DNA from 2 places in the Paenibacillus sp. EKM301P genome. Region 2 is predicted to be linked to the other one. Evidence: predicted binding sites of a transcription regulator. Region 2 holds the regulator's gene; the other holds the start of a gene.

Region 1 (16,385 bases), on a different contig from region 2:
ACTTTACGTCCGTAAAAGTTATGTTCTTCACAAACTTTAGTTCACCGTCTTGCCCTGCTGTTCATGACAATGCAATGTCTGTATCCGTTAAGCTTTCGTGGAGAATATAAAGTCTTGCCAATGAGCAGGATATAACAAAGCGTAACGATCTATGTTCTCAAACACGAGTTGCGCTCAATACTACACAGGGAGATTTTGGGATGGGCGAAAAAAATATTTTGGCGTATTTCAAAAGTCCTGAGGAAGCACAGGGAGCCGCGAGAAAACTGGAAGCTCTCCGGGTAACGGATATGTCGATAGATCGTTTTAGCCGGTATCCGCGGCAGTCTACAGGCAACGCCGGACTGCCTGTGTTTTCAGGACAGATTAGCAGCTTGTCCTCACTCACACAGGGCGTGGATTTTACAGATGCTTCTCCAGCGATACTGGCTGCGGCTGATCCTGCTGCCAGTGGCATGAGTGATGGAGGACAAGGTGGACCGACAGGCCGCGATATTTTGTTGACTGCGGTGGTGGACGAATCCATTCATCATCAGGCGATATCGATTGTGGAACAAGCGGGTGGAATGCTGTGACAAGTTTGGAAGGAGCAGTGACCGATGTCTAAAAACAAACGGTTCGATAAAGTGCTGACCAAAACCGAGAAAATCAAACGCATGCAATCTGCCAAAAACGAAGATGTTGAGTTCTCGGCAGAGCAGGCAGATGCTGAGGATCTGGAAGCGATCCGACGTAGTGAAGTAGCTGACCGCCGTCAGCAACGGATCATAAACGACAACGAGTAGAATACAATAAGACGGGTATCCCACCTATAAAGGTGATTTGTGGGATAGCCCGTCTTATTTATGTTTCTCCTTTGTTCTATTCATTAGTAGACTTATACCAGATGATAGCCGTAACAATAACTAGCATTATAATCTAATATTGTCTTTGTCATACTGGCTTTTTTGAACTCCTATGCGAGTATATAGTACAATGTAATGTATGCATGTGAAATGAGGAGGAAATGTAAACCATGTTGTGGAATGAAATTACAATACATACAAGTGAAGAAGCCGTCGAAATGATTTCGAATTTTCTGCACGAAGCAGGTGCGGGAGGGGTTTCCATTGAAGAATCCGGTTCGCTTAATAAGCCCCGGGACACGTCTTATGGACAATGGTACGATCGTCCTTTGAACGACATTCCTGAAGGACAAGCGATCATCAAGGGCTATTTTGCCGAAGAAGTAGACATGGACAGCGTGCGTGCACAAATTGAGCCGCGGGTTGAACAATTGAGAACTTTTGATATTGACCCTGGCGAGGTTCGGTATGAGCTGAAAACGGTCCACGAGGATGACTGGGCTAATGCCTGGAAGCAATATTTTAAGCCTTTACGTGTATCGGATCGTTTGACCATCAAACCGACTTGGGAAGAGTATGAGCCTGCGAGTGAAGATGAAAAAATTATTGAGCTTGATCCGGGTATGGCCTTCGGCACTGGAACACATCCGACGACGTCCCTTTGTCTGAGAACGCTGGAATCCGTGATTCAGGGTGGAGAAGAAGTGATTGATGTTGGTACGGGCTCCGGTATCTTAGCGATTGGAGCTGTAAAGCTGGGAGCAAAGCATGTACTTGCCTTGGATCTTGACCCGGTAGCGGTATCCAGTGCGCGTGAAAATACGCGTTTGAACGAACTGGAGGAGCGCATCACCATTAAAGAAAGCGATTTGCTCTCCGTGCTTAATGCAAGCGATCCAACGCTGGGTATTCAACTGCCAGTCAAGCTGGTGGTAGCTAATATTTTAGCCGAGATCATTTTGTTGTTCATTGATGATGTATATAATGCCCTACAGCCAGGCGGTATTTATATTGCATCAGGAATTTGGAAGAACAAAGAAGAGGCTGTCGAAACCGCATTGAAAGCTGCTGGCTTTGAGATTACCGAAATCAACCGGGATGAAGATTGGCTGACGTTTGTGGCGAGAAAGAGGTAAGCATGGATTTTTTACAAAGTATTTTTCGTGTAAATTTAAATGTCCTTCCATTTTACTTGTTGGCTGTGATCATATCGTTTACGGTGCATGAATTTGCGCATGCGTATTATGCCAATAAATTTGGCGACCCTACGGCCAAGCTACTGGGGCGCGTGACTTTAAATCCGGCAGTGCATATTGATCTGCTGGGTACGCTGTTACTGTTGATCGGAGGCTTTGGTTGGGCCAAGCCAGTCCCGGTCAATCGTGACAATTTTAGCCGCCCGCGCCTTATGGGCATTATTGTATCGGCTGCTGGTCCGCTGAGCAATCTGCTGCTTGCATTTGTGACTACACTGATCTATGCTGTGCTTCTTCATTTTCAAGTATTGCCGGGAATGGAGAACCAGCGGGTGGCTCAGGCAATCTATTTGTTTATCAATGCGCTAATCAATTTAAATTTGTTTTTGTTCATCTTTAATCTGATCCCACTGCCTCCACTCGATGGCTACCGGATTGTGGAGGACGTGGCTCCGACTCCTGTGCGCCGCAAGCTTCAGCAGTTTGAGCAATGGTCGATCTTTATTTTTCTGCTTATACTGGTAATTCCGCAAGTACGAGCTGTAACGATTGAACCTCTTTACACGCTGTCTCAGATGATTTATATACAGTTTTTACAGTTCTCTTTTTACATTACCGGATTGTTTGGAGCCTAAGGGCTCCTTTTTTTTACGAGAATTGGTATAACATAAACGGAAAAGGGAACAGACTGGTCATACAGGCGCAAAAGATGATATGATGGTGCTTGGTGATTTCATCGGATTTTGTACGGAACGTTAGTGGATAATAGTTATTTTTAGAATAGGTGTGAGAGAATGCAGCGTTATTTTATTCCGGCAGAGCAATTTCTAGAAGATCACGTAATTGTTACGGGTGAGGACGCGCGACATATCGCCAAAGTCATGCGAGGTCGTAGTGGTGACAAAATTATAGTCAGTGACGGGGCATCCAGGGAAGCGCTGGCTGCATTGGATACGATTGAGCAGGACCATGTGAAGGCGACGATTATCGAACCGCTGGAGATGACCTCTGAACCGCATGTTCAGATCACCATCGCGCAGAGTCTTCCTAAAGGGGACAAGATGGAGACGGTGATGCAAAAATGTACGGAAATCGGAGCCACCGGGTTCGTACCGTTTTTATCCGAGCGTACGGTCGTACAGTATGATGCCAAAAAGGAAGGCAAGCGACTGGAGCGTTGGCGCAAGATTGTAAAGGAAGCGGCTGAGCAAAGCCATCGTAACCGGATTCCGGAAATTAGCGCACCCCTGACGTGGAAAGAACTTCTGGCTTCTTTTGCTGGGTATGATTTGATATGTTATTGTTATGAAAAAGAGCAGGGGCGGCAGCTACGGAATGTAATCCAGCCTTTCGCAGGACAATGGGTGTCCACAGACAAGCCGCGTGTGCTGGTGGTGGTGGGCCCGGAAGGCGGCTTTACTGAAGCGGAAAGCCTAGAGGCTGAGCAGGCCGGGGCACAGTCTACAGGACTGGGAAGACGTATTTTACGTGCGGAAACCGCAGGTATGGTTGCATTGGCATGCATTTTATATGAGACAGGAGAAATGGGAGGGGTTTAATATGCCATCAGTGGCATTTTACACATTAGGTTGTAAAGTAAACTTTTATGATACAGAAGCGATCTGGCAGCTGTTCAAAAAAGAAGGTTATGAGCAGGTGGATTTTGACGAGCAGACTGCTGATGTCTATTTAATTAATACATGTACGGTTACGAATACCGGTGATAAGAAGAGCCGTCAGATCATTCGTCGTGCGATTCGCCGAAATCCAGATGCCATTGTGGCAGTGACGGGCTGTTACGCTCAAACTTCTCCGGCCGAAATTATGGATATTCCAGGTGTTGATCTTGTTATTGGTACGCAGGATCGAGATAAGATTATTCCGTTTGTGAAGGAGATCCAAGAGTCGCGTCAACCTGTAAACGCTGTGCGTAATATAATGAAGACCCGTGTGTTTGAGGAAATGGATGTGCCTGATTTTGCTCATCATACCCGTGCGTTTCTAAAAATTCAGGATGGCTGTAACAACTTCTGCACCTTCTGCATTATCCCGTGGTCGCGGGGCTTATCCCGCAGCCGTGATGCCGCGAGCATTATTACACAGGCGCGTCAACTGGTGCACGCAGGCTACAAGGAAATCGTACTCACGGGTATCCATACTGGTGGTTATGGCGACGATATGGATAATTATGACCTGTCCGATCTGCTGTGGGATCTGGAGAAAGTGGAAGGGCTGGAACGTATCCGTATCAGCTCGATTGAAGCCAGTCAGATTGATGAAAAAATGCTGGATGTACTGAAACGCTCCAATAAGCTGGTTCGCCATTTCCACATACCGCTTCAAGCAGGGGACGATACCGTGCTGAAACGGATGCGCCGCAAGTACACGACAGAAGAGTTTTATAACAAATTGCTCATGATTCGTAAAGCGATGCCAGATGTAGCAATTACAACAGACGTAATTGTCGGCTTCCCTGGAGAAACGGACGAAATGTTCCGTAATGGCTATGAGCTGATGAAAAAAATCGGCTTCTCGGAAATGCACGTGTTTCCGTATTCCAAGCGTACTGGCACGCCTGCGGCACGTATGGAGGATCAGGTGGACGAGGACGTGAAAAATGCGCGTGTGCGTGACCTGATTGCATTGTCAGAGCAAATGCAGCTGGCATATGCTGAAAAGTTTGTTGGTCAGGTGCTGGAGGTTATTCCTGAAGTAGCCCCTAAAGGGACGGAAGATAGCGGTATACTTTATGGTTATAGTGACAATTACATTCAACTGGTGTTTGAAGGTAATAAGGATCTAGTTGGCAAGGTGTGCCGCGTGAAGCTGACGAAGGCGGGCGTTAATGAAAGTGAAGGCCAATTGGTCCGCGTATTGGAGAACGGGCTGCAAACAGCTTTGTAAAATAAAAAGAGCCTGAACAGGCAATAGCGATGGCCAACAAGGATTTCGCCTTTCCCTACAGAGAGGACGGAATCCTTGTTGCGCAAGGAAAGGAGATTACAGGATGGCAGCAAAAAAGGAAATTTCCGCAGGTGGCGTAGTGTTTCGCAAACAGGGGGAGCAGCTTGAAATTCAGCTGATTACCGACCGATATGGTAAGACATCTCTGGCTAAAGGCAAAATGGAGCCAGGTGAAACAATCGAACAAACCGCTCTACGTGAAATTCGTGAGGAAACAGGGCTGAACGGGCGGATTATTCAGCATGTGGATATGATTGCTTATACGTACCAGCACCCTGAATATGGGGAAGTGGACAAGGAAGTTCATTATTATCTCGTAGAGGCACTGGATGGGAATTTGCAGGCACAGATAGAAGAAATCAAAGGCGTCGCGTGGCATACGCCCGAAGAAGCATGGCGTCTCCAGCGTCAGGGTGGATATGACAACAATGATGTCATTCTGAGCAAGGCGCTGTCTATGCTAGGAATTAACGTTTAATCCTATGGGAAGACACTTGCTCCTCTATACGAGTCCATACAGGTAAATAGCAGAGGGGCAAGGCAAGCAGAGAACTGATGACGTTAAACAGGGTTTGGGCATGCGCTACCTTGGCTCCGGGCTCAGTAGATATCCAAGAAGCGGCCATATCCAGCCCGGGGATTAACGGCATAAAGAGCAATGCCCCGCCTACGTTCAGCAGCACGTGGGACCAGGCCACAAATTTGCCAGACACGCTGCCGCCAACAGCGGCAATCAGGGCAGTCACGCAGGTGCCCACATTGGAGCCGATGACGATGGCGATTCCTACATCAACTGGCAAGGCACCCGCAGCAGCCAGGCTAATCGCCATACCAATGACAGCTGCGCTGCTGTGAACCAGCGCGGTTAGGCAGGCTCCAGCAGCGAAGGCCCACCACATGTTGGCTGCAGCATGATCAAGAAACCAGCGGAATAGTCCGGCCTGCTCAATCCAGGGGCCAACGGCTTGCATCACGCGGATACCTGCGAGAATCAGCGAAAATCCGGCAAAGACGAGGCTGATAAATTGTACAGCCTGTGGGCGGCTAAGCCCATTGGAGGTGGCTGAAGCTCCGGCAGCTGCATACTGACGGCCAGCGACCGTTTCCCCCCACAGAACAGCAGTGCCCCAGCATAGCAGTGATCCACATAGCAGTGGAGCAGCCAGCTTGCCGAGCTGGAGGCCCATCAGCTCGGTCGTCAGGCAGGTACCAATATTGGTACCAAGAATGATGCCGAGCGTGCGGCCGTAGGTCAACAGCCCGGCATTGACCAGTCCGATCGTCAGCACCGTTACGGCGGTGCTGCTTTGCAGTAGGGCGGTAATGCCTGAGCTAAACAACATACCCCGCCAAGGGGAAACCGTAGCCCGGTTTAGCCAGCGAGTAAGGAAGGGGCCGGCCAAATGCCGGAGGGCAGCTTCCATCAGCTTCATTCCACCTAAAAAAATAAGCAGCCCACCGCACAGCGGCAATATAACATGTATAAACACGGCTTTAGCCCCCCCTTTTCTAGGTGAAAATGAGAATACTTATGTAACAGCCTATGATCTACCTAGGACAGCCATGACAAGCATGGCCGAGCAGTTTTTTATGGAACGAACATTTTGTAGTATCTTCACAAGCTTTTAAAGCGTGACGTCGACATACAGGCGGGCAGTAGCGAAGCGGTTCATTTGAAGCTGGAGAAGCGCCAGCGATCGTAAGACCAAATGAATCGGCGGAGCCGCGCCCCTATCGAACAAAATGTTTTAACACTTTGAGTAATCCAAGAATAGGAGTGAAGGATTTTGCCTTCAGTAATATTAGAGCGTAGCCGTAAAAAAAGGCTGGAGCAATCACACCCTTGGGTGTTTAAAAATGAAATAGCCAAGATTGAGGGTGATCCAGAAGCCGGTGATTTGGTCAGCATCCTGAACCATCAGGGGCGTTATTTGGCGACAGGTTACTATAATCCTGCTTCACAAATTACAGTGCGTGTGATGTCCTATGAGCCGCTAGAAGTGATGGACCAAAGCTTCTTTGCCCAACGTTTCCGCAATTGCTTGGAGCACCGCGAACGCTTTGTGACCGGAGGAAACGCTTATCGTTTGGTGTACGGCGAGGCTGATTTTTTGCCTGGGCTGATTGTAGACCGTTTTGGTGATGTATTGGTCGTTCAGCTGTTAACGCTTGGCATGGATCGGCGCAGGGAAGAAATCAGAGATGCACTTGTTGAAGTAATGGGGCCAGTTGGTATATATGAGCGTAGTGATGTATCCATCCGTGAGCTGGAAGGGTTGGAACAGACGAAGGGTCCTTTGTACGGCGATTGCCCGCGCCATGTGGTGGTGACGGAAAATGGCTTACAAATCAAGGTCGATATCGAAGAGGGACAAAAGACGGGGTATTTCTTTGACCAGCGTGAAAATCGTGCGGCCATCGCGCCGTTGATGACAGGTTGGGGAGCGCGTAGCGGAATTACGTTGCAAGAAGTAGCTGCAAACCCAGGGGATGACGGCACAACCGTCATAAAGCCTGTGAATAAAAGTGGTAAGGTTGTTGAATTCCCATTCTGGGACGGTGCAACTGTATTGGAATGTTTTTCACATACAGGTAGCTTTACGCTCAATGCGTGTAAACATGGTGCGAAAAAAGTAACTTGTCTTGATATTTCTGAACATGCGATTGAAAGTGCTCGGGATAATGTGAAGCTGAACGGTTTTGAGGATCGCGTCGAGTTTGTCGTCGACGATGCTTTTCAATATTTACGTAATCAGGTTAAAGGTGTAGAGGAACGCACCGCGCGAGCGGGCGGCAAAGGAGATACATCTAAGCCGCTGACTGCGGGTGGCGGACGTACCTTTGACGTCGTTATTCTGGATCCGCCGGCTTTTGCCAAAACGAAGAGTGCTGTCAAAGGAGCTACACGTGGATATAAAGATATCAACCTTCACGGAATGAAGCTCGTCAATGAGGGCGGTTATTTGGTAACGGCGAGTTGTTCGTTCCATATGCGGCCGGAGCTGTTTTTGGACACGATTAAGGAAGCGGCTGCAGATGCTGGCAAAATCCTCCGACTGGTAGATTGGAGAGCGGCAGGGAAGGACCATCCCCAAATTTTAGGTGTGGAGGAAGGTCATTATTTGAAATTTGCCATCTTTGAGGTACGCAGCCGGACACAGCTGTAGATTTCATACCCTTGTCAAAATTAATCTACTATTAGGCGATAAAGATAAATAGGTGAAAACAAACTCATTTTTAGTATACATCAGTCCTGTAGAGAAGGCTTGCACCAAGCCATCCTGCGGGACTCTTTGTTTTTGAGAAGAGCCCAATTGCTACAACATGGCAAACGTACGTTCTTTTCTCCTTTGCCTGATATGCTATACTGTTTAATAGAATGTTGTTGGTTAGAAAGGAGGCGGCATCATGTCGGTCCGCTTATTGATTGGCCGCTCTGGTAGTGGTAAAAGCACGTTAATCCGTAATGAAATGACCTCTATGTTACGCGAGGAGCCGCTAGGTAAGCCTATGCTGTTACTTGTGCCTGAGCAATCGTCATTTGCTTCAGAGCATGCGTTGCTCACCGAAGTCGGAAACGGTATTCAGGGGTCGGTGCGCGCCCAAGTGATGGGATTCCATCGTCTTGCCTATTTAGTCATGCAGGAAACAGGGGGTTCAGCACTGGTGCCTGTAACAGAAGAAGGCAAGAAGATGCTTTTATATAAAATTATTCGTCGTCGCAAGGATGAACTGAGTTTATTTAAAGATTCGGGAGACCAACTCGGTTTTGTGGATCGGTTGAATACGTTGTTCACAGAGCTAAAGCAGTACGGAAATGATGCTCGGTCTGTACCGGAGCAACTGGATAGAATGCATGCTGCGGGGGAGTCCACTCCGATATTAAGAGGCAAGCTCAAGGATATCAGTCTAATCTATGAGGATTTTGAACGGGAGCTGACGCTTAAATATATCGATGGTGAAGATACGCTTCGCATGCTGACAGAACAGATTGCACAGTCTTCCCTCGTGCGCGGAGCAGACATTTGGATGGATGGCTACCGGAGGTTTACACCACATGAATACAAGGTGGTGGAGCAGCTTATGCTGCACGCCTCTTCGCTGACAGTGGCGCTGACCTGTAACCGAAGCTACGAAAGTGGACAGCTTCCGCATGAGCTGGATTTGTTTCATCCTTCAGCGGCTACCTACGTCAAGCTTAAAGGAATGGCAGAGGAGCTGATGATTGAAACGCAGACACAGTTATTACGCCCCGATCTGATGCCGAGGTTTAAGGAACGTCCAGCGTTGGCGTATTTGGAGGCTAGTTTCGAACATCGTACAGGGCTGCGGAATCAGGAACAGCGGCTGCGGCTACAGCAGCTACGAGAGCAATGGACAGGTACACAACCTGAGGGCATAAAACTGCATGCTGCGGCAAGTCGTCGTGCCGAGCTGGAAGGAGCCGTACGCGAAATGCGCCGCCTGGCCCGCGATGAAGGTGCGCGTTATCGGGAAATGGCCCTGTTTGTGCGTCATATTGAAGATTATGAGCCATGGGTGGAACCGATATTCAAGCAATATCAGGTTCCAGTATTTTTGGATCAGCGGAGAAGTATACTTCATCATCCCTTGGTGGAATTGATTCGGGCTTCACTGGATATTGTGCAGCGACGCTGGCGATATGAGGATGTATTTCGTGCGGTCAAAACAGACCTTCTATTGCCGCTGGACGGTCGAGTGAGCCGCGAGCAGATGGACCGTCTGGAAAACTATGTGCTGGCCTGCGGAATACAAGGCAGTCGCTGGACAGATGGCCGGGCGTGGCAGGCTGTGCCCAGTTTGTCGCTGGAGCTGGAGGAACAGGAACGTAACCGTCAACGGGATGAAACGCTGGATTTGATGGAGTTGTGCCGAGATGTGATTGTGACGCCTTTACATGCGTTTGAGAAGCGTATAGGTAAGGCACGAACGGCGCTTGAGAAGTGTGAAGCCATATATCTGTTGCTGGAGGATGCAGAAATCGGTCACAAGCTGGACGCCTTCATTCATCAGGCAGAAGAAGCTGGAAATCCCGAGCAGGCGAAGGAGCACCGTCAGGTATGGGATGCGGTGCTTGAACTGCTGGATCAAATCGTCGAAATGATGGGTGATGAGAGACTGGATACTGCTTTGTTTGCGGGAGTGCTGGAAACGGGATTAGCTGAGTTCCGTATGGGGCTTGTTCCACCGGCTCTGGATCAGGTACTGGTCGGAAACACGGACCGTACGCGTGTATCCGGTATTCAACATGCCTTTGTGATAGGGATGAACGAAGGTGTAATGCCGGCTGTGTTCCATGAGGATGGGGTGCTCAATGAGCAGGAACGTACGGCATTAAATGAACAAGGCGTAGACCTGGCGCCAGATATGACAAGACGTCTGTTGGACGAACGATTTCTCGCTTATACGGCCCTTACCTCTGCTGGTAAAAGCCTGTGGATGAGCTATGCAGTGACTGATGAAGAAGGCAAGCCATTGCTGCCGTCAGAGTTAGTGCGACATGTGCGGCAACTGTTTCCTGGCCTGAACGAACGTCCACTGGCTGGATACCCTCTGCCTGAAGACGCTTGGACGACGCAATGGGAGTATGCTTCCCATCCGTCTGAGGCATTGCCGCAGCTCATTGCGCAATTACGGCATTGGCGGCGTGGCGGTGATATTTTATCTCCCTGGTGGGAGGTATATAACTGGTATGCCAGCCAGCAGGGAGGTGAGAAGGACAAGTTGCGTCAGCTGTTGACCTCACTTTTTTACGAGAATCATGCCGAAATGCAGAAGGAAACGAGCCGCCGTCTGTATGGCAGCAAGCTGCGTACCAGCGTATCTCGGATGGAACGTTTTGTCGCATGTCCATTTTCTCACTTTGCCTCTCATGGTCTTCGTTTGAAGGAACGTCAAATGTATCGTCTGAAGGCTCCGGATATCGGACAATTATTCCATGCAGCGCTTGGTGAGATGGCGATCAATCTGCGTGAACGTAATGTCAGTTGGGGAAGCCTCACTACCGAGGAATGTCGCCAAGAGGCGGAAAGTACGGTGGAGCGTCTTGCTCCTCGCCTGCAAGGCGAGATTTTAATGAGCTCCAAGCGGTATGGCTATATTTTGCGCAAGTTAAAAGACATTGTGAGCCGTGCTTCGTTAATTTTGGGTGAACATGCACGGAGAGGTAGCTTTGAGCCGATTGGGCTGGAGTTGGACTTCGGACCAGGTCAGCCGCTTCCTCCCTTAAGCTTCCGGTTAGATAACGGCGTGGTGATGGAAATCGTCGGACGGATTGACCGTGTCGATGTGGCAGAAGGAGAAAAAGGATTACTTTTGCGTGTCATTGATTATAAGTCCAGTCAAAAGGATCTTAAACTGCATGAGGTGTATTATGGCTTGTCTTTGCAAATGCTCACCTACCTGGATGTGCTGCTGAATGCGGCGGAGGAATGGTTGGGCGAGACTGCTTATCCGGCGGGTACACTGTATTTTCACGTCCACAATCCGATGCTGCAATCGCCTAACGGTCTTAGCACAGAACAGGCGCGTCAGGAGCTATTGAAACGTTTTAAGATGAAGGGATTATTGCTCGCGGATCGGGATGTAGTTGGGCAAATGGATACAGCATTGGACAAAGGATATTCCTCTATTTTACCTGTTGCAGTGAAAGCAGACGGCAGTTTTTATAGCAGTGCTTCCGTTGCTTCGCCTGAACAGTGGGATAGCCTGTTAGCGTCGGTGCGCAACAATATTCGGACGATTGGCACACGGATGACGGAAGGCGATGTTGCCATTGAACCTTATCGCATCCAGCAAGAAACGGCATGTACCTTCTGTTCTTTTAAGCCTGTTTGTCAATTTGACGACAGTCTGGAAGGCAGTGGTTACAACCAATGGGGGAAACCGGGTAAGGATCAGGTCTGGGATCTGCTGAGTCATACACAGGAAGGGAAAGGAGGAATGAAGCAATGATAAGCACGTCAAATGCTAAAGGCTTGCCGAAGCCGGAAGGAAGCATGTGGAGCGATGATCAGTGGCGTGCCATTTCGGAATCCGGTAACAACATGCTGGTTGCGGCAGCGGCAGGGTCTGGTAAAACAGCGGTGCTCGTAGAGCGTATTATTCGCAAAATTGTTGATTCTCAGCTCGGCTTCAGTGTAGATCGGTTACTGGTGGCGACCTTTACGAAGGCTGCAGCCGCAGAAATGCGTCAACGGATACGCGAAGCGCTGGAACGTGTGCTGGAACAGGAACCGGAAAGTGAACATGTACGTCGCCAGCTATCGTTGTTGAATCGAGCATCGATTACGACGCTTCACTCTTTTTGTATGGAGGTCATCCGCAGGCATTATCAGGCCATTCCTCTTGATCCCGGCTTTCGGATTATGAATGAGCATGAAACAGAATTGCTGCGCCAAGAGCTTTTAGAAGAACTGTTTGAGGAGAAATATGAGCTTCATGATGAAGGCAGCACATTCCGCAGACTGGTCGACTGGTTTAGTGGAGAACGCACCGATGATGCCATGTATGTGCTTGTTCAGCGTTTGTATGATTTTTCTCAAAGTCATCCTTGGCCGGAGCATTGGCTGCGCGAGACGGCAGCAGCATTTCGTGTACAGGATGTAGTAGCTTTGGGGGAGACTCCCTGGGTTCGTAGTATTTTGACGGATGCTGCCCTTTCGTTGCGCGGAGCAGCGAGTTTGCTGGAACAGGCGCATGAAACAGCTATGCAGCCTGGCGGACCTGCACCCTATGCCATGACATTGCAAGAGGATACGGCGATGGTGAAGGAATTACTGCAAGAGCTCGAGACACAGCCGTGGGCATCCTTGTATGATCAATTTCAAGCAGCATCCTTTGGCAAGCTCAAGCCAGTTAAAAAAGATCAAACCGAGCCTGCATTGCAGGAACGGGTTAAGACGCTGCGCGAGGCTGCCAAAAAAATGATTACAGATATGAAGGCTTCCCTGTTCGGTCGGAGAGCAGAAGCTTATTTGGAGGAACTGCATGCGACCGCTCCTCTGATGGACGAACTGGTGGAGACTGTGATTGCTTTCGGGGAACGATTTCAACAGCACAAGCAGTCAAAAGGACTGGTGGATTTCGGGGATTTGGAGCATTATTGTTTGAAAATATTAAGACACCCCGACTCTACTCCGTACAAGCTGTTACCTTCCGATGCTGCACTTGAATACAAGGCGCAGTTCGACGAGGTACTGCTGGATGAGTATCAAGATACGAATACCGTACAGGAAGATATCGTTAGACTGGTATCGCGCGAGGAACCGGGTAACCGTTTTATGGTGGGAGACGTGAAACAGAGTATTTATCGGTTTCGGCTGGCAGAGCCAGGGCTGTTTCTGAATAAGTATCAACGATACGGCATGCAGGAACAGGAAGATGGCTTTTTGATTGATCTGGCGCGTAATTTCCGCAGTCGGGAGGAAGTTGTCGATGCGGTTAATTTGGTGTTCCGCCAGATTATGAGTGTGGATGTGGCGGAAATTGAGTACGATGAACGAGCGTGGCTTGTACATGGCGCGTCCTATCCCGAAAAGACAGAGCAGGACGCTACATCTGCATACGCACCTGAGCTGCTGTTAGTTGATAAAGGCGGGCGTGGTCTTTCTGAGGTTTCGGAGTTGTCTGAAACGGGGGACGAATCGGCTTTACAGGAAAGTGAGCTGGCCGAGCTTGCGGAGCTTGAAACGGCTCAGTTGGAGGCTCGTGCAATCGCTCAACGGATCAAGGAGCTGACTGGAGATACTGGACAGCCACTGTTGATTTATGACAGGGGACTAAAAGCGATGCGTCCAGCAGTCTACGGTGATATTGTCATATTGCTTCGTTCAGCAAGCGTATGGGCTCCCTTAATTGTGGAAGAATTGCGGCTTGAGGGCATCCCAGCCTCTGGAGAGCAGACGACAGGCTTTTTTAAAGCAACGGAAGTTGAGGTAATGTTGTCCCTGCTGCACATTATTGATAATCCGCAGCAGGACATCCCGCTTGCATCCGTGCTTCGTTCGCCAATTGTCGGCTTGACCGAAGATGAACTGGCACAAATTCGTCTAGAGAAGCCGGATGGAATGTTTTATGATGCATTGCTGGCGGCGGCACAGACTGAACAAGTTGAGGAGAGTTTAAAAGAGACCTCTGCTGATGTTATGGAGATGGATCTTTTCACTGAGGACCCGCTATCTTCACCTGACCCAGTCCATAGGAATGACGGGAATACGTTGTCTACCCGACTACGTTCATTTTTGCGTAATTTGGACGCATGGCGGCAGGAAGCCAGACAAGGCAGCTTAAGTGTATTGATTTGGAATGTGCTGGAGGAAACAGGATATCTGGATTGGGTGGGTGGACTCCCTGGCGGCTCACAGCGTCAAAGCAACCTACGGGCTTTATATGACCGAGCGAGACAGTATGAGACTTCTACGTCCAACCGAGGCTTGTTTCGATTCCTGACCTTTATTTCCCGTCTGCGGGAGCGAGGCGGTGATTTAGGATCCATCAGCGGGGGGACTGAACCCGATCAAGCTGTCCGCATTATGACTATTCATAAAAGTAAAGGACTTGAATTTCCTGTCGTGTTTATTGCCGGGACGGCAAAAATGTTCAATCAGCAGGATCTGAATGCGCCGTTTCTTATGCACAAGGAGTTGGGATTTGGTCCTAAATATGTGGAGGAACAAAACCGCGTTAGCTACCCTACGCTGCCTAATTTAGCGATCCGTCGACGCTCACAGCTGGAGCTTTTGGCTGAAGAAATGCGTGTGCTATACGTAGCGCTTACTCGTCCGCGTGAAAAGCTGATTATGACCGGAACCGTGAAGGATCTCGCTTCCCGCGCAGCAGGTTGGGCACGTGCCAAGGAACATGCGGAAACAGTACTACCCGACTATATGCTGGCGGCAGGTCGCAGCTATCTGGACTGGGTAGGTCCTGCATTGATTCGGCATCCTTCTGCAACTTCGCTGAGGGAAGCGGCAGGGGATCAGGAGGGGTACTATCATAGACTGGAACACATGCCGGGGGCAGACTGGTTATTTAAAATCGTAGCCTCAGAAACACTTTCTGGCTCTCGTGTGAACTCGGATCGTGGAGAAGAGGTATCGGCCGAAGAACGCCAAAAGAAAACAGAAGCACTGAGAAATGTTGAGCTAATCGAATTAGACGAAGAAAGTGAAACGGATATTGCTGCGGCTCTTTCCTGGACCTACCCGTATGAACGGGCGGGCAAGACAGCAGCCAATACATCGGTCACAGAGATGAAAAGATGGCTGGAGATGCAGGAGATAGAATCTGATGATTGGCTGAATCTATCTTCTATCTCCCAACAATCAGACTTACCAGAGGATCGCGAAGATTCTGACACTAGGGGCAGTCAATTACACTTGCGCAGACCTAAGTTTATGGGAAATCAGCGACTGACTCCTACAGAACGAGGGACGGTCTATCATACGTTGATGCTGCATGTGCCCCTAGATGGAGTCATGAGCGCTGAGGTTATTGAGGAAACCAAAGCTCGTTTGCTGAATCAACGTATCTTACTGGATGTTCATGCAAAGGCGCTGGATACGAATAAAATATTACGGTTTTTCTCTAGTGAGCTAGGGGAGAGAATGCTGGGTTCATCCCGTATTCAGCGTGAGCTTCCGTTTACTTATACCATGCGGGCAACCGATTACTGGAACCACAGTTTACCTGCGGTGTTGCCAGAACAGAAGACAGTTACGGAAAGCGGGCAGGACGATAAAGTGCTGATGAACGGGATCATTGACTGTTTGTTTGAAACTCCCGAAGGGCTTGTGCTGCTGGATTATAAAACAGACCGGATAACCGAATATCGTACGCTGTCACATTTAACAGACCAATATCGTTTTCAATTGGAGCTGTATGCCCGTGTGATTAAAGAGATTACAGGCAAAAAGGTTGCTGAGAAATGGTTGTATTTTATAGAAGCTGGAGAGAGTGTGCAGCTGTAGTGATATAGATAGGGAGAGGGGGAATAGCATGCGGATTTTGCATACAGGGGATTGGCATTTGGGTCGCACATTGGAAGGTCGAAGCCGTCTGAAGGAGCAGGAGGCGTTTTTGGAAGAATTGGTGAAAATGGCTGACGACCAGCAGGCTGATTTGATTATGATGGCTGGGGATGTGTACGACTCAGTCAATCCTTCGGCCGCCGCAGAGCAATTGTTTTATGAAGCATCTGCTCGTCTTACGGCTGGAGGAAGACCGCTAGTCGTCATTGCCGGCAATCATGATCAGCCGGAAAGAGTATCCTCGGTCACCCCGCTGGTGAGCGGGCGTGGAATTACATTGCTGGGACTGCCTCATGGGGAAGCAGTGCGCGTTCGTACACCGCGAACGG
Region 2 (16,385 bases):
GCGAGTCGTCACACCCGTCAGAATCAGAGCTGTTTTACAACCTGCTGCTGCACCTGCCGCAATATCTGTAAGCATATTATCGCCCACAACCAGAGCTTCATCCGCTCTAATGCTCAAGCGATTTAGTGCATAATTCATTAGCACGCTTGAAGGCTTGCCGATGACGACCGGTTTGACCTGTGAAGCAGCTTCAATGGCAGCTCCAATGGTACCTGCACCTGGTGTAAGCCCGTCATGCGAAGGCAATTGTAGATCCGGATTTGTCAAAATAAATGTAGCTCCCTCACGAATCCAACGCATGGCAGCTGCCAGCGTTTCATATGTAAATTGACGATCTATCCCCTGTACCACATAATCAGGATGATTCTGAACAAGCTGCAAGCCAGCCCCTGTGAGTGCCTCGCGTAATCCCGTTTCACCAATACAATATACATGAGCTCCAGGGCTTTGCTGTGCAACATATTGTGCAGCTGCTAACGCTGAAGTATATACTTCATGACTAGCTGCTTCAATTCCCATACCAATCAAATGCTCGGCCACCGATTCGGGTGTGCGTGAAGCATTGTTGGTGACATATGCATAAGGTATATGCTCTGAACGCAATCGCGAAATGAACAGATCCGCACCCTTGATCATCCGATTTCCATGATAAAGTGTTCCATCCAGATCAATAAGTAACGATTTTATCGCAATCCCCTCCCCCGCTTCATTTCATACATCATAACATTGAAAATAATAATTCACCCCATGAATGGTATTCTCCTTTTTATTTAACCACCTGAATGACTTAGGGCATTAAATAATCGGTCATTTCCATTCCTCTCATCTATCTTAAGTCAAAAATGCTTATGAAGTCCATGTATTGCTGGTAAACCATCCAAAATAGCGTCATCCCTCGCTAAAAGCCGTCGCTTCCACATAGCATAAGATCATTTCTTCGTCGAATCTCATCGAAGATGCTACGTCTTCAAAGGAAATTCCCTGTATTTCCTGGGCGTACTCAAGCAACTAAATCCTTTAAATTCGATATATAGAAGCTCCAATATGACATGCCTCCATATGTGGTAGAACAATTTCGTTCATCCCATACTAATGCCCGTCTCACCTCTTGTCGCATCCTGCGCTTTCCCGGAAAATAATTTCTAGGAAAAAGAAAAGCACCGGAGCAAGCCCCGGCACCTATGCACATATCTTCTCTCCAATCATTTATTGACCGATATCAGGTACCGGTAACAACACATGCTGCTCCGCAAGCAATGAATTGGGGAATAGGCTTCGCGCTTCCTCCAGCAAAGGCTGAAGCTGCTCTTGATCTTTATACCTAGAACTAAAATGCGTCATAATTAACTGCCCTGCGCCTGCGGCTTTGGCAGCTTCCGCTGCCTGAAGCGCCGTACTATGATGATACTCGTACGCCGTATCCGCCAGATCATGCAGAAATGTGGCTTCATGAACGACGACAGTTGCATCTCGTGCCAGCACTACTGTATTCGGACAAGGTCTCGTGTCACCTAAAATAGTGACGATCCGCCCTTTTTTAGGTGAACCCAATACATCCTGAGGATGCAGAATAACTCCACCCTCTACATCCACACTTTCTCCACGCTTTAATTTACCGTACACTGGGCCAGGCTTGATCCCGTATCGCTCCAACAGTTCTTGGTTAAGCTTACCGGGCTTATCCATCTCTACAATTCGGTAGCCATAACTGTCGATCCGATGATCCAACAAAGCTGATTCCACCCGAAATTGACCGTCATCGAACAGAACCCCGCCCGTATGCTCCACAATATGTAGCGGGTAATTGATACGAGATTGGCTGATCCCTAAAGATAGCTCAATATATTGCTGAAGACCAGGCGGTCCATATACCGTCAGAGGTGCCGTACCTCCCTGATATGCCCTGCTCGACAAAAGACCCGGCAGACCAAAAAGATGATCCCCATGCAAATGAGTGATAAATATTTTTTCAAGTCTGCTCAGCTTGAGCGGCGAACGCAACACTTCCTGTTGAGTGCCTTCACCGCAGTCAAACAACCACATGCTTCTTCGTTCCTCCAGTAAACGAAGAGCAATGGACGTTACATTTCGCTGAATTGTAGGTACCCCTGCATTTGTACCGAGAAAATATAATTCCATGACATTTACCTTCTTCCTGCTGACCAGCAAAAAACCTCCGAAGCTCGGAGGGTTTTTGCTATCCCATCTGATAAAGGTGTTAAACCTTTTCGACGTTAAAATACTGCGCCTGAGGGTGGCTGAACACCATGGCTGATACTGAAGCCTCCGGTTCCATCATAAACCCTTCCGTTAGCTCAACGCCAATGTCCTCAGGTTTTAACAATTGGAACAACGGTCCCTGATCCTCCAGATCCGGACATGCCGGATAGCCAAAGGATACCCGTATACCTTGATATCTGGCGCCGTGCCGCTGTTTCATCGTCATATCGGCAGGGTCCGGGAAACCCCAGCTATCCCTGATAATATGGTGAAGCCGTTCTGCTAACCCTTCTGCCACTTCGAGCGCTACCGCTTGAAGTGCATGTGAGCGCAGATAATCTCCGTTGTCTTTCCATTGGGTAGATAGCTTCTGAATGCCATGACCAGCGGTAACAACCATAAAACCTACATAGTCCATAACCCCTGATTCCACTGATTTCAAAAAATCAGCCAGACATAGATAAGGCTCTACCTGCTGACGTGGAAACGTAAATGTGTGCAGTACCTTGCTTACATCCGATGGATCATAGATTAGAATTTGGTTTCCTTGGGACTGAGCTGGGAAGAACCGATACATAGCACTCGCCTGAATAATTCCGTCTGTAACAGCTTCAAACATGATGCTGTCTACGGTTTCCTTCAACTGAATCGCTTTCGGATCCCCCGAAGCTAGCAGTTGCTCAACATTGCCTTTTAAGCCAAGATGATGCCCCATTAGCATCTGCATATTCACATAAGGCAGAATATAATTCAGTGGGTAGTTACGCAGTACATGGCGATCCGTATCCGGCGGGATATAGACGGGCAAATCCTGAGCAATGTTAGAACGTACAGCCCGAGTTAGCTTAGGGAGCGGCTTGACCTCCACGACCGTTGCCGCTTCCGCCTCCTGCTCAGCCTTCATGTCCTCGGCCATTTTTTTACGGGACTCAGGGTCCATAAGCTTATTGGCAATATCCAGTCCATCCATAGCATCTTTCGCATAGGCTACCAGCCCATCATACTCAGGACGAATACGATTTTTAGTAAACTTACGCGTTAAGGCAGCTCCACCAACCATTATTGGAATATCAATGTTCGCATTTTTCAAATCCTGCGCGGTTAGCACCATTTGTTGTGCCGATTTAACAAGCAAACCGGACAGGCCGATCATGTCAGCCTTTTCTTCACGATAAGCCTCAATGATGCGTTCTGGTGGTACTTTTATACCCAGATTTACAATATGGTAACCATTGTTGGATAGAATAATCTCCACCAAATTCTTACCTATATCATGCACATCACCTTTAACCGTAGCCAACAAAATTTTACCTTTTACTGAGGACTCATTCTTCTCCATGAACGGCTCTAAATAAGCCACGGATGCTTTCATTACTTCAGCGCTTTGTAGAACCTCCGCAACAATCAGTTCGTTGTTGTTAAACAAACGTCCTACTTCTTCCATCCCTTTCATTAGCGGTCCGTTAATAATCTCCAGAGAAGAATATTTAGCGAGCGCTTGCTCCAGATCCGGGATCAGTCCCTCCTTACTTCCCTCCACTACATAGGAAGCCAGCCGTTCTTCGAGCGAAAGGTTTGATATCTTCTCTTTTTTCTCCACTTTCTTGTTACGGAAAGCTGCTACAAATGCAGATAACGTATCGTCATTTGTTTTATAGATCAGGTCTTCCGCCAATTTCCGTTCATGCTCGGGGATCGATGCATAGCGTTCAAGCTTCTCCGTATTTACAATTGCATAATCCAGTCCCGCTTTGGTGCATTCGTACAAATAGACAGAATTGAGCACTTCACGACCCGCTTCCGGTAAGCCAAAGGATACGTTACTAATGCCCAATATAGTATGAACCCCAGGAAGCGCTTCTTTAATGATACGTATGCCCTCAATCGTTTCCTTAGCCGAACCGATATATTGCTCATCCCCTGTTCCTACTGGGAATACGAGCGTATCAAAAATGATATCCTCCGCTGCCAGACCGTAACGGTTCACCAACAGATCATAAGAACGCTTAGCTACCTCGAGCTTATCCTCACGCGCAATTGCCTGTCCACGTTCATCAATCGTTCCGACAACAACAGCAGCGCCGTATTTATGAATAATAGGAGCCATTTTCTCAAATTTCTCTTCACCATCCTCCAAATTAATGGAGTTAATAATTGCCTTACCTTGCGAATATTGAAGTGCTTTATCAATAACTTTAATATCCGTGGTATCAATCACCAATGGTACTTTCACCTTGTTTACAACCAGTTTCAAGAACGCTTCCATATCTATCATTTCATCACGGTCCGGATCTTGCACACAAATATCAATGACATGTGCTCCGCTTTTTACCTGAGCGCGCGCAATTTCAGACGCCTCTTCATATTTGCCTTCCACGATCAAACGCTTGAATTTCCGGGAACCCAGAACGTTTGTTCGCTCACCAACCATATACGGACGATTATCCTGTTCAATATATACTGGCTCAATGCCTGATACGGCAGGAGGATGATGACCTACGAGCTGACGAGGCTCAAACTGCGCCATACTTTCACTCATTACTCTTATATGCTCTGGAGTAGTACCGCAACAGCCTCCCGCAATATTCAACCAGCCTTTTTCAGCGAAAGCAGCCATTTTACGAGCTAATGAATCCGGCGATTCATGGTATTGACCATTTTCATCGGGCAAGCCCGCATTTGGATAACAGCTAATAGCTGCAGAGGACATTTCAGACAAAGAACGAATATGATCACGCATAAACTCTGGACCTGTAGCACAATTCAGTCCAATCGAGATTGGATGTAAATGTTCGAGTGATATGCAGAAGGATTCGATGTTTTGTCCGGCCAACGTTGTTCCCATCGGCTCAATCGTGCCAGAAATCATTAATGGAAGCTCAATCCCTGTCTGCTCAAAAGCCTGACGAATTCCAATGCTACCTGCCTTAACGTTAAGCGTATCCTGTGAGGTCTCCAACAGAAGAACATCTACCCCACCTTCAATAAGCGCCAAAGCCTGCTCCTGATAGCTTTCAATCAGCTCTACAAATGTAACACCGCCTGTGACAGACAAGGTTTTTGTAGTTGGACCCATAGCTCCTACAACAAAACGAGGCTTGTCCGCAGTGCTGTACTTATCCACCGCGTTACGCGCCAGTTTGGCCGCCACCAGATTAATTTCACGGGCACGTTCTGGTATATCGTAATCCGCCAAAACGACGGATGTCGCTCCAAATGTATTCGTTTCAATCAGGTCTGCTCCGGCCTCCAAGTATGCTTCATGAATCCCTTGAATGACATCCGGTCTTGTTAAGACCAACATCTCGTTGCAGCCTTCTAACTCTTCCCCACCAAAATCAGCGGCAGAAAGGTCTTCCTGCTGAATCATAGTGCCCATAGCCCCATCAAGAAGGAGTATTCTTCGTTGTAACGCATCCTGCAAGCTAACTTTATCCAAAATTTCTTCACCCCCGCAAAACGTTAAATCCTAGTTTAGCAGAAACCGTATCATTTAGATAGATTGAAGTAAAAACATACGTTTTATGCAGGCTATTCTTCTTTACAAACGACTTAGCTGATCTATTTTTGTAGTATGCATCGTTATAGACGAACGTCTTTAAACTGTATCGTATTACTATAGTCGTTCCCACATAAATGCTTCAGCCTGTATTGTACAACTGGTTAAGACATGGTATTCTTTATACAACATTAATCCAAGTGGAAAAGAGGGATTTGTGCATGGCAGAAATTTTTATACGCAATACGAATGAGCGAATTAGCGGTGAAGAGCGAGTACGTGAATTTTTGGAGAGCTACCAGGTATTGTATGAACACTGGGATGCTTCCAAGCTGCCAGGGGAGCTGCAAGAAAACTTTACTTTGACAGATGATCAAAAAGCCGCTGTTCTTAAAACATTTGAACCTGAAATCAAAGATTTAGCCGCACGTCGCGGATATAAAATCTGGGACGTCATCACTTTATCTGAAGCAACGCCGAATTTGGAGGATCTGCTGGCCAAGTTCGAGCAAATTCACACCCATACCGAGGATGAAATCCGCGCCATTGTTGCTGGTAAAGGGATTTTTATCATTAAAGGCTCTGAAGAGATCGGCTATTTTAATGTAGAGCTTTCACCAGGCGACGTTATTTCTGTTCCTGAAAATACACCGCACTTCTTCACTTTAATGGAAAATCAAAAGATCGTCGCAGTCCGCTTGTTCATTGAAGAAAATGGATGGATTGCTGAACCGTTCGAAGATCCAACATTCACTACAGCATAATTACGATGTATTGTGTCAATAAGAAAACTCCCTCTGCTCTGTAGCATATCGAGCGAAGGGAGTTTTCTTTATACTTGTTTAGAAGACTGTAGATTATTTACTTTAAAGATTGAATAATTCCATGCAACTCAGACAAATGCTTGATTTGGAACTTCGGCTTGATCTCTGTAGTATTGGTTTTATCGTTCCGATTCAACCACACCGAATGTACACCAGCTGACAAAGCCCCTTGAATATCAGTCGTCAGCTTATCTCCTACCATTAAAGCTTGTCCAGGTTCAATTCCTAGAAGTCCCAAAGCATGCTGGAATATAGAAGGATCAGGCTTGCCCCGACCAAAAGAACCTGAAATGACAACATGATCAAAAAAAGGAGCCAATTCAGGAACTCCATCCAGCTTCTCCTGTTGTAGATCAGGGGAACCATTTGTCAGCAATAGCAGCTTGTATTGTCCCTTCAATTGATCCAGAATTTCAAACGTTTCTTCATATACATGTGGACGTGCACGTCTTTCTGAAGCAAATTGGGCAGCTAACTTTTCCGCCAACTCCTCATTATCTATCCCCAGTTGCTGAAGCCCTCTGCGCCATGATTCCTTACGATAAACAGGAGCCAACTGTTCCAATTGACGGAATTCAGGTTGCTCACCTGCTGTAAAATTCGCCCACAGTCCTTCAAACGGATTAATGCCAATCATTTGAGTAAAACTAAAGGTTTCATAGGATTCATACAAAGCGCGCGCTTCCTTGCGTACGGCTTCTTCCAGCGTTTTCGGATCAGCGCCTGTTTCTCGGGAGCCTGTTTGACATGCTGCATCAAATGCCTCTTCTACACTACGTTCATCCCACAGAAGGGTATCATCAAGATCAAACATTATCGCCTGAATCGTCATACGAATTATCCACTCTCTTTCCACTGTATATGTAAGCTTGTCTGTTTGGTCACGAATCAGATCATTATGTGTGCCCATATTAAGCAAGTGGCCGCACCATGTTATATGAAAAATAACATCATACGGCCTTACTTACAGAGCTACAGGCTAAATCGGTTATTTCTTATCTACCTGTATCTGATTGGATAGTGCAAATTTTTCAAGGCGCTCTGCGATGGCATCTGTATCATAGCGTCCCAGTGATTTTGTGAAAATAAAATTACCGCCCTTCCCTTTTCTTTCAACGGTAACGTAACCCTTTTCAATTTTGATGGCTTTCATGTCCCCTGCCGTCATCGGCCGTTCTCTGCCACCTTTTAACATATAAAGGGTATCTTTTCCCACTTTTAAATAAGGACGGCGAATGAAGAAGATAACAGCCAGCATCAAGTACAAGCCAAATACCAGCCAATCCATTCCCCGCATGCCGGTCTTAGTCAAAAAGTAACTCATAAGCATGTACAATACAGCAAGACCAGCCAGCATGATTGGCACAGTAATATTACGGCCACGGAAAATGTCCATTGCTGAACCTGCGCCGTTAATGGTTTGAATGCCTTGTTTCTTGCGCGTTTTATTTAAATGCGCTGTGTTTTTACGTACTTTTCTTTCAAATGATCGGGCCATCTCTCAATTCCCTTCCCAATAAATATTACATTAAAACAATTGCCTTAAAGCTGATCTATATAGATACCAAGAAAGATACCTAATAACAAAAGGCAAATGATGCAGGCTTTAGCAACATTAATGCTTCAGCCCGCCATTTCCCTTCGACGTATCATCGTCCACAAATTCAATGGTTTCAAGTTGCTGCCGAAAATTACGGCGAATGTTGCCTAAATAAATTTCCCGAAGGTTGGCGCGCTCCGTGGTTTCCTCTTCCGTCAATCCTTCGGCTTTTGCTTTGCGCGCTAATTCATTAATGCGCTGTACCAAACTGTCTATATCCAAATTGTGTCCCCTCCATAAAAGCAAAGATATAATACACTTTGACATGTAGAAAAGAGCTTGTCAAGGCTCCCTCATTGCGCTCCTTGACAAGCTCTTTAGTCTTATAGATCAGAAGGGTGGGAGCTTAAGTACCTGACCTGCCTGAACTCCCCGATCCTCCAAACCATTAATACGTACAATTCCTTCAATATATACCCGTGTATCCATTCGTTCCGGTTTATGATTCACGGCAATCTTCCATAACGTATCTCCAGGTTGTACAGTCAGCTTAATCACTTCTTCATTGGAAACTGGAGGTGCTGCGAAAACCGTAAGTACACCTGCCCCTGCAACCCAAACGATAATTACTAGAATAAGAAGCTTAAGTAAAAGAGTATTGGTAAGAGCCTGTAACAAACGTACCTTACCCTCTTTTCGGGTCTCCTGTAAATTCTCTAAATTCATCGGAAAAATACTTTGATAAGTGCTATATTTCATAATTGGCCGCGTCCTCCAAACGTTTGTTCTTATGTTTTTCACAATATAACACGAACGTTTGTTTTGTTCAATAGAAAAGAGAACAAAAGTTCGTGAATATTTTTAGGGATTATTTAGAACTTATGTTTGTACGAACGGAGGTTCTATGCTATAATTTTCCCAAACGTTACTAAATGGGGTTGATACGGTATGTCTAAGATTTCGAGCCGCCAGCAGGCCATTCTTGAATTTATCCGCAATGAAGTGCGTCTAAAGGGATACCCCCCTTCTGTGCGCGAAATAGGCGAGGCAGTCGGATTGGCCTCCAGTTCTACGGTTCATGGTCATTTGGATCGTTTGGAGAAAAAAGGACTCATTCGCCGCGATCCTACGAAACCACGGGCTATTGAATTACTCGGTCAAGACGAATCGGATAACAGCAACTTGATTAATTACTCCATTAGTCGTGTTCCCGTCGTCGGCAAAGTAACCGCTGGTCTTCCTATTACGGCGACAGAAAATATTGAAGATTACTTTCCTCTTCCCCAACACTTTGTTGGTGAGGATAAAATATTCATGTTATCTGTTGTAGGCGAAAGCATGATTGAAGCTGGTATTGCTAACGGAGACTATGTAATCGTGCGTCAGCAGCAGACCGCTGATAACGGAGACATTGTAGTAGCTATGACAGATGAAGACGAGGCTACAGTTAAAACCTTTTACAAAGAAAAAGATCATATCCGGCTTCAACCTGAAAATCCAGCCTTTGAGCCACTTCGACTGACACACGTCAGCATATTGGGCAAGGTTGTTGGACTCTTCCGGGACTTCCACTGATTTATCGTGCTTTCTTCCCCGTTATACTACCACGAATATAAAACCGGCCGCCTAGGCGAGCCGGTTTTATATTTTTGTTATATTTACTATGTATGTGTCTCCAACTATTCTTTCCTTTTCAGCAACCTATATTGTCTCTACTATTATATCCGCCCCATATCCGAGATAGTTCCACTCTGATCTTAAACTGTTTACTTTTATTAGCTAAACAAATGGAAATTTGACACATATGAACCTACGGTGGCCTTCCTCTATAACGTAAAGTTGGGAAGGCGAACGCAGGCTAGCATGAGCTTTTTTTGTTAAACATTTAGGAACATAGGTACTAGCTTCTTTTTGTCTTTAGTAGATTTATGCTGATACATTACTAGCACAATTGACATATGTATATAGCAGACCTAAAGCAAAGGAGTTATGCAGATGATCAGAAATAGAGTTAAAACGTATAAGCATCGCATCGGGAAAAACAGATATCTGGTCGTTAAAGTCTTTCAAGCCGCAGCTGCTAAAACAGGAAGCGGAAATGCACTCGCAACTAACGCATTAAATATCAAAATTTCCAAGCGTAAGCATAAACATCATTAAGATTTAACCGTACCTTCATTTCTTTGAAGGGAGGTGATATTATGAGCAGAAGACACAGCAACCGTGAATTGAGAAGAAGAAGATTAAACATCCGTTCCAACCAAAGAGCCAATGCGCGTGCAAGAGGTAACGCACTGGCTGTTAATCTGTTTAGCGTGAATGATGGACAACGCAGACGTTAATAATTATTTTCAAGCAAAAAGCAGGAAGAATTCTTCCTGCTTTTTTTGTGTTAAATAATACACCAAACTACCAATCCCGCCAGTTATAGCTTCCTCAAACTTGTATCCGATTTTCATAACTTAAGCATTTCTAGCTGTAAAACCATTCATTAGCTTAACATTGCTGCAATGGATTTGCTCTATTATTTAATTTAATACTTTTTTATAAGGTCCCACTTGCCCGCTTTTCTTTATAAATTTTATAAACAAGGCTCGAACAACAGGACCCATAACCAATAATTGTAATGGATAGGCCACAACAAAGTTCTTTATAAAAATTTCTAAATAGGCTTCAAATAATGAATGATCGCCAATACCCTGACTTAGAATTGAAGTTAATAAACCGTAGAAAGACATAGAACAGGCCATTCCGAACACCATACATGTTGAAATCGTGATAATTAAAAATATTTTTTTGGATTTATCAAAAGGTAGACTTAAAGCAACTTTTTTTGCTACAGGACCCACGATATATAAATCTAAAATGAGCGCTATAATAAATCCAATTAGAAATTCAACAGCAATGGTAATCAAGCTAATTTTTCCAATCAATCCGTTAATCAAAAGATTATAGAAGGTCATAATAACGACCATTCCAAAACACATAATAACCCCAAAGTAAAAGCTTTCCTTTTTAGTTGTTGGCATTTAATTCAACCTTTCATTTTTGGATGTGATTATTTTAGCTGCAACCAAATTTTCATGTAAGTGAACTTTTTATGAACATATCGTAACAAACAAAGACAAGTAAGGAATATTCTTCACAACTAATGAACTATGTACAAAATCATTACACATTTATAACATTAAATACAAATAATAAAAAATATCTCTATTACTTTGTATGGCTCCAATGGAGATTATGCTACCGCTACACTCGATGGAAGTTTTGAAGGCCCTACCCGTTGGCTTAGTGATGGCGTTTTTCCAGATTTCGAAACACTTTTCCCTTCTTAAGAACACTACTTTCAACAATTTTCTAAAAAACTCTGTCAATAGTTGATGAAGTCTTATTTTATATTGAAAAATCCCCACTACCTTAGCTGGTTGGCGGGGATTTCGCTTATTTATAGTATTTACTTATACTACACATTAGGAATTTTCTAATATTTGATTATAGCTGATCCTGCTTTAACCCACTCTTTGGATTCTAGTTGAATCCATCCATATACAGGTGAGTCAGAGTTGACTTTTTGTTTTATCAGTGAAAGGTTTTCATAGTTGCTGGAACTGTAAAGCGACCCTGTCTTTGGCGCAACTTTTACTGTCAGAATATTTTTTATATTGGGTTCTTCATCAGTACTAGTCCAGACTAATCGATTGTAATAATTAGTGTTAAACGGGTTTTCTAAACCACTTATCGAAAATTTCACTCTCTTCCCGACAATAGATACATCTGTATATGCTGTGTCATCTTTAAAAATTACTAATTGAGATGAAACTAATTCCTGATTTAAAGAGTTTGTATAGGTGTCATGGGTGACGCTTGCTACATCTGCCGAGGCTGATAGCGGGGACAAAACTGAAAATAAGAGAGCAATTGTGGAGAAACATAAAGTAGTTTTCCTTCCTAATTTCATACTCATTATTTTCATCCTTTCCTTCCTATTTATCATCATCCATAAACATACTGCTTATTGATTGTCAAAGTAAGGGGAGCTTTGTCTGACATAAAAAATACACATTCGGGTAGATTTCATTATCCACTTCTACTCTATATCCAAGCTGCTTATGAAAAAATAAAAGCCGATATCTTAAAGTGACGATATTGTTTGCAAGTGTTTACATGCGGGTCACTTCTTAAGGTTGTGTTCCGTGGCGATGGAGTCCATTAAATTGCCTAAGCATTTGGTTAAAATTATGAAGCTCAGCATCTTCCCAGTCCGAAATTCGTTCATAGAAAACGGACTCTTTCTCCTTAAGCGCATCAATTAATTTTTGCTGTCCATGCTCAGTAAGAGATAATACAATTCCTCGTCCATCACTTCGGGAGGCCTCTCTGTTCAAATACCCCAAAGACTCAAGCTGTTTGACAAGACGACTCACTGAACTTCGATCCATCGCAGTTGATTCCGCTAAAGTGGCGGCATTTGTTGGGCCATAAGAATACAGCCAACGAACAATATGGAAGGCGGCAGGTTGTAAGGAGGAGTCAAATTTCGCAGCAGCTCTGACATTCAGGGCGTGTGAAGCGCTGATAAGTGCGTTAAGCTGCTCGCCCAACTCAATCTCCAATTTCTCCCTTGGTTCATTTTTAACTTCATTATATTTCATCTTCAATCACCTTTCTCTCGTTAAAAAAACCACAAGTCGAATTTGATTGACATATATCAACCAAATTATTATAGTGGACATATGTCAACCAAATGTACTAACTCACCGAATTGGCTACTCCAATAAAATTGTAACACATGAAGGAGAAATGACGAATGTCTAAAAATACTACCGTTGTCATAACAGGTGCCACCAGTGGTCTTGGACAACTAGTCGCAGTTGAATTGGGAAAACGCGGCTGCTTTGACCTTGTTTTGACTGCCAGGAGTAGAGAACGTGCTGAAGCTACAAGAAAACAGATTGAGCTGGTTAGCCCATCAGCGAAGGTTGACTTTTTTTATGGAGATTTATCGGTACTGAAGGATGTTAAACGAATCGGGGATGAGATAGCCGCCGCATACTCTAATATTGATGTGCTGTTAAACAATGCGGGTATCCATGCTTTTGAGCAACGCGTCACTCCCGAGGGGTTTCCTGAAATGGTTGCCATAAATTATTTATCGCCGTGGCTGTTAACATATACACTAAAACCGTGCCTGCAGAACGTAGGCAAGGCCAGAGTTGTCAATGTTGCCTCCGAAGCTTCACGCCGCCATGGAGTTTTGAAGCTCCCCGAGGATTTAACGGATACAACTGCCTTTACCGCTCGTGGCTCATCGCCCATCTATGGAAAGACCAAATTATTGAATATTATGTTCACTGCTGAACTGGCAAGACGATGGTCGGATACGGGAATCAGCGTAAATGCACTAAATCCAGGATTCAATGTTACCGGATTGGGACGAGAACTTTGGTTTGCCCCTCTATTAGAACGATTGTTGAAAATCCTTCATCTTGGAGATCCGCGAAGAGGAGCAGATATCATCACCCGATTAATTGTAGATCCGGAATATCATAAAAAAACAGGTGGATACTTTAACGTCGGAACTGGGAAATCTATTCAACCAGTCTCACCTGGAGGAGATCCCAAGATGCAGCAAAAACTGTGGAAGGTCACAGAGGATTTGCTGGAACAGAAGGGATTCCTTCCATAAGAAATGATTGATGAAGGGATAAGACGGCAATGAATGAAGCAATAATCATCAATAATGCCAACCCCGCACTACATACAAGCATATCTTCAATCATTTGCTAAATCAATGAACGGAATGAGTCACCAAAAAGCAGCAGCGAACCCATTCAGCTTTGTGATTTCGTTCTTTATAACGTTGATAGCCCACGCGTTATCAGTCACACTGATAAGTTCGTAAATTGGTACACATGAAAATAAGCCTCAGCTTAATCTGAGGCTCAGTGTTCCATACAGTACCTATTTACACTCCATGCGGCGTAACACGATCTTTTGGGTCACGGCCCCAGCTTCACTATGATTACGGTTTGCCTTGTGTCACTCTTGTCGCTTCATACAATATATTAATTTCTCTATAGTAATCTATTTTTTGTAGTCTATTCTCCCGTTTGCTTCTGCAGTTTCATCACCAGTAATAATATCCCCTCTCAGAATATTGGAATGATTACATAATAAATCTACTATTCTAAGTGTGTCGAAGTAACTTTGTGCCATCAAAATATTTATATGTATGCTTCAAAACTGATCACTTCAGCGACTCATTCGGCGCATAGTGTAACAATTCCTTTAACTAAAAAACTCTGCTAACCATAAGGCTAGCAGAGTTTTGTGCTTAAGCACCTCCAATTTGTACAAGGATCTGAATATGTTGCGTCAGGACGGGACCAGTTATAAAAAATAAAAAGCTACTCGCAACGATTAACAGTGCCATTTTTTTCAACATTGTCTAACCACACCTTTTCTAATAGTTTAAAATACTCTTCTCTGGTCTCTGGAGACGCATATGCTTGGAAATGTGCAAAGAGACCTGTACAGTTTATGAAATATGTTTCATTGTTTAGTATATGTGCTTTTACCATTGCACATAATAATTGTTTAAAACCATCACTGTACTTCTTCCTATTTAAATTATAATAGGCCATTTCATAACAAAACAATGCAATATAGTCAGGTACCACTTGTTGGGTGTACATATCAGTAGATGTCGGGAGTTGAGTAGAGGCATCAATGTCTATTTTAAATTTTGTAAGTACACCATCTATATCCAAATTGTATCGGTTAGCTACTATAATAATGTTCAACAACTTTGAGAGCTTCTCACTTTCATTGGCGGTTGTTCCTATATATTCAACAAAGTCTAGAAGCACACTAGTGTTTCCGGACATAAGTTTATTAACATAAGTATTACCTTCTGCCCAATGCTGAAACAAGCTAATCCAGTATTGGGTATCTTCGTCAGTCTCTTTGACCCAATCCAAACCTGTGTAGGCGTATGTATATTGTAAAGCTTGTTGATAGTCGCCTCGGGCTTCACAGACACTTGCACACAATAAATCGGCATAGGTAATGTACACAAACATGGGGCGAGTTAGCTTCTTAGTAGACTCAGTGCGTTCTCGGCTGCTCTGGTGATGTTTCAAAGTGTATTGGATTTCCGCTTTAGCTCTCATTTTTCTCGCTATTTCATCAACCTTATCCCATTTACGCAAAGACCTATACACATTAGCTAAGTCCTTCAATGCATCAAGTTGTTCTATTTCGTCTAGGCGCTCGACATAAGGCTCAAAAAGTATGGCTGCCCTAAGATTGCGGCTTTGATCGTCATCAATCTGAATCGTGAAAATCCGATATTGACAGATGGCCAAACGTTCAGAATGTTGATATTTCTCCACTTCTGCTACACTCTCATAGAGCAATAGTGCAGCATCATGTCGTTCCTGCGCTAATAATTCTTCTGCAATGTCAAATAGTTTGGGTGAGTAGAGTAGATTGTCCATGATAGCTCCCACCACTCGACGGATCGCATCCAGCTTGTCCAACTCTGCACAGCGATACAAAAATGGTTCGATTCTCCTCATATTGGGGGGAATGTCGATGATATAGTTTTCTACATATAAGTCGTAAAAATAGCCTTCTGGTAAACCCATAGCCTCTGTAATTCTATCAATTTGGTTAACAGACATAGAACTATTGCCTGTTACAATGCCACTAACTATTCCCCTATTAATGCCTGCAATATGCCCGAATTGCGTCAGGTTCAGACCCTCTTGTTTTAGGTATCTATCTAGTTCCGCCCGAATCGTAGGTGTATGCTTCATGCCATATCCACCCTTCACATAAAAATTCCAAAATTTTTATATTGTTGTAGTCTATTTTTCTCTAAAATTGACCATATGTCAATATATTATGCGAATAATGTAAGATTTCAATGTATAATCCATGTTGATCATTGACAGCAGAACCCAATAAGCGCAACAACCTATTATGGCATGGTCCCCTAAGTACGCTGTAAAAACTTAGTTAACCAAAAGGAAGAGATTACTATGGCTACTGCCAAATAACCTATGCACCATTGGGTTCAACTTTTACCATCTAAAAAAAGTGAAGTATGTTGCCTAACAGTTTTTTCATAAAATTAAATCCAAAATGCTTTAGTAATTATAACCAAGAGGATAAAAAGCACCAAAATTGCCGCTGTAGAAGTCCACATATTGTAGCCGCCTTCACATGCACCCATGGTTTTAACCTCCTTCGATTGTTGTACTTCTAATATATGTATAGCTGCGTTTTGTGACAG

What was found. Region 2 encodes LexA, which represses DNA repair genes until DNA is damaged. Its sites were predicted from a motif close to CGAACATATGTTCG; they were not measured.
Region 1: the regulator LexA is predicted to act here: its motif matches at 8,334-8,347, upstream of addB (helicase-exonuclease AddAB subunit AddB).

What each region holds. Positions count from the first base shown of each region.
Region 1 is NZ_JAALFM010000001.1:701,034-717,418, reverse strand. It holds gene HFD99_RS03255 (NAD(P)-dependent malic enzyme) at 1-15, shown strand, start outside; gene HFD99_RS03250 (hypothetical protein) at 201-575, shown strand; gene HFD99_RS03245 (YfhD family protein) at 600-785, shown strand; gene prmA (50S ribosomal protein L11 methyltransferase) at 1,016-1,981, shown strand; gene HFD99_RS03235 (site-2 protease family protein) at 1,984-2,676, shown strand; gene HFD99_RS03230 (16S rRNA (uracil(1498)-N(3))-methyltransferase) at 2,836-3,600, shown strand; gene mtaB (tRNA (N(6)-L-threonylcarbamoyladenosine(37)-C(2))-methylthiotransferase MtaB) at 3,602-4,945, shown strand; gene HFD99_RS03220 (NUDIX hydrolase) at 5,049-5,483, shown strand; gene HFD99_RS03215 (Na/Pi cotransporter family protein) at 5,473-6,495, opposite strand; gene HFD99_RS03210 (class I SAM-dependent rRNA methyltransferase) at 6,793-8,172, shown strand; gene addB (helicase-exonuclease AddAB subunit AddB) at 8,414-11,980, shown strand; gene addA (helicase-exonuclease AddAB subunit AddA) at 11,977-15,996, shown strand; gene HFD99_RS03195 (exonuclease SbcCD subunit D) at 16,025-16,385, shown strand, end outside.
Region 2 is NZ_JAALFM010000006.1:318,102-334,486, forward strand. It holds gene HFD99_RS17050 (HAD-IIA family hydrolase) at 1-636, opposite strand, end outside; gene rnz (ribonuclease Z) at 1,207-2,139, opposite strand; gene metH (methionine synthase) at 2,219-5,659, opposite strand; gene HFD99_RS17065 (1,2-dihydroxy-3-keto-5-methylthiopentene dioxygenase) at 5,941-6,483, shown strand; gene HFD99_RS17070 (HAD family hydrolase) at 6,581-7,375, opposite strand; gene HFD99_RS17075 (hypothetical protein) at 7,532-8,041, opposite strand; gene HFD99_RS17080 (DUF896 domain-containing protein) at 8,159-8,365, opposite strand; gene HFD99_RS17085 (LysM peptidoglycan-binding domain-containing protein) at 8,474-8,842, opposite strand; gene lexA (transcriptional repressor LexA) at 9,032-9,658, shown strand; gene HFD99_RS17095 (hypothetical protein) at 10,079-10,243, shown strand; gene HFD99_RS17100 (hypothetical protein) at 10,285-10,425, shown strand; gene HFD99_RS17105 (DUF2798 domain-containing protein) at 10,612-11,112, opposite strand; gene HFD99_RS17110 (hypothetical protein) at 11,568-12,050, opposite strand; gene HFD99_RS17115 (MarR family winged helix-turn-helix transcriptional regulator) at 12,265-12,738, opposite strand; gene HFD99_RS17120 (SDR family NAD(P)-dependent oxidoreductase) at 12,894-13,772, shown strand; gene HFD99_RS17125 (helix-turn-helix transcriptional regulator) at 14,494-15,906, opposite strand; gene HFD99_RS25750 (hypothetical protein) at 16,224-16,325, opposite strand.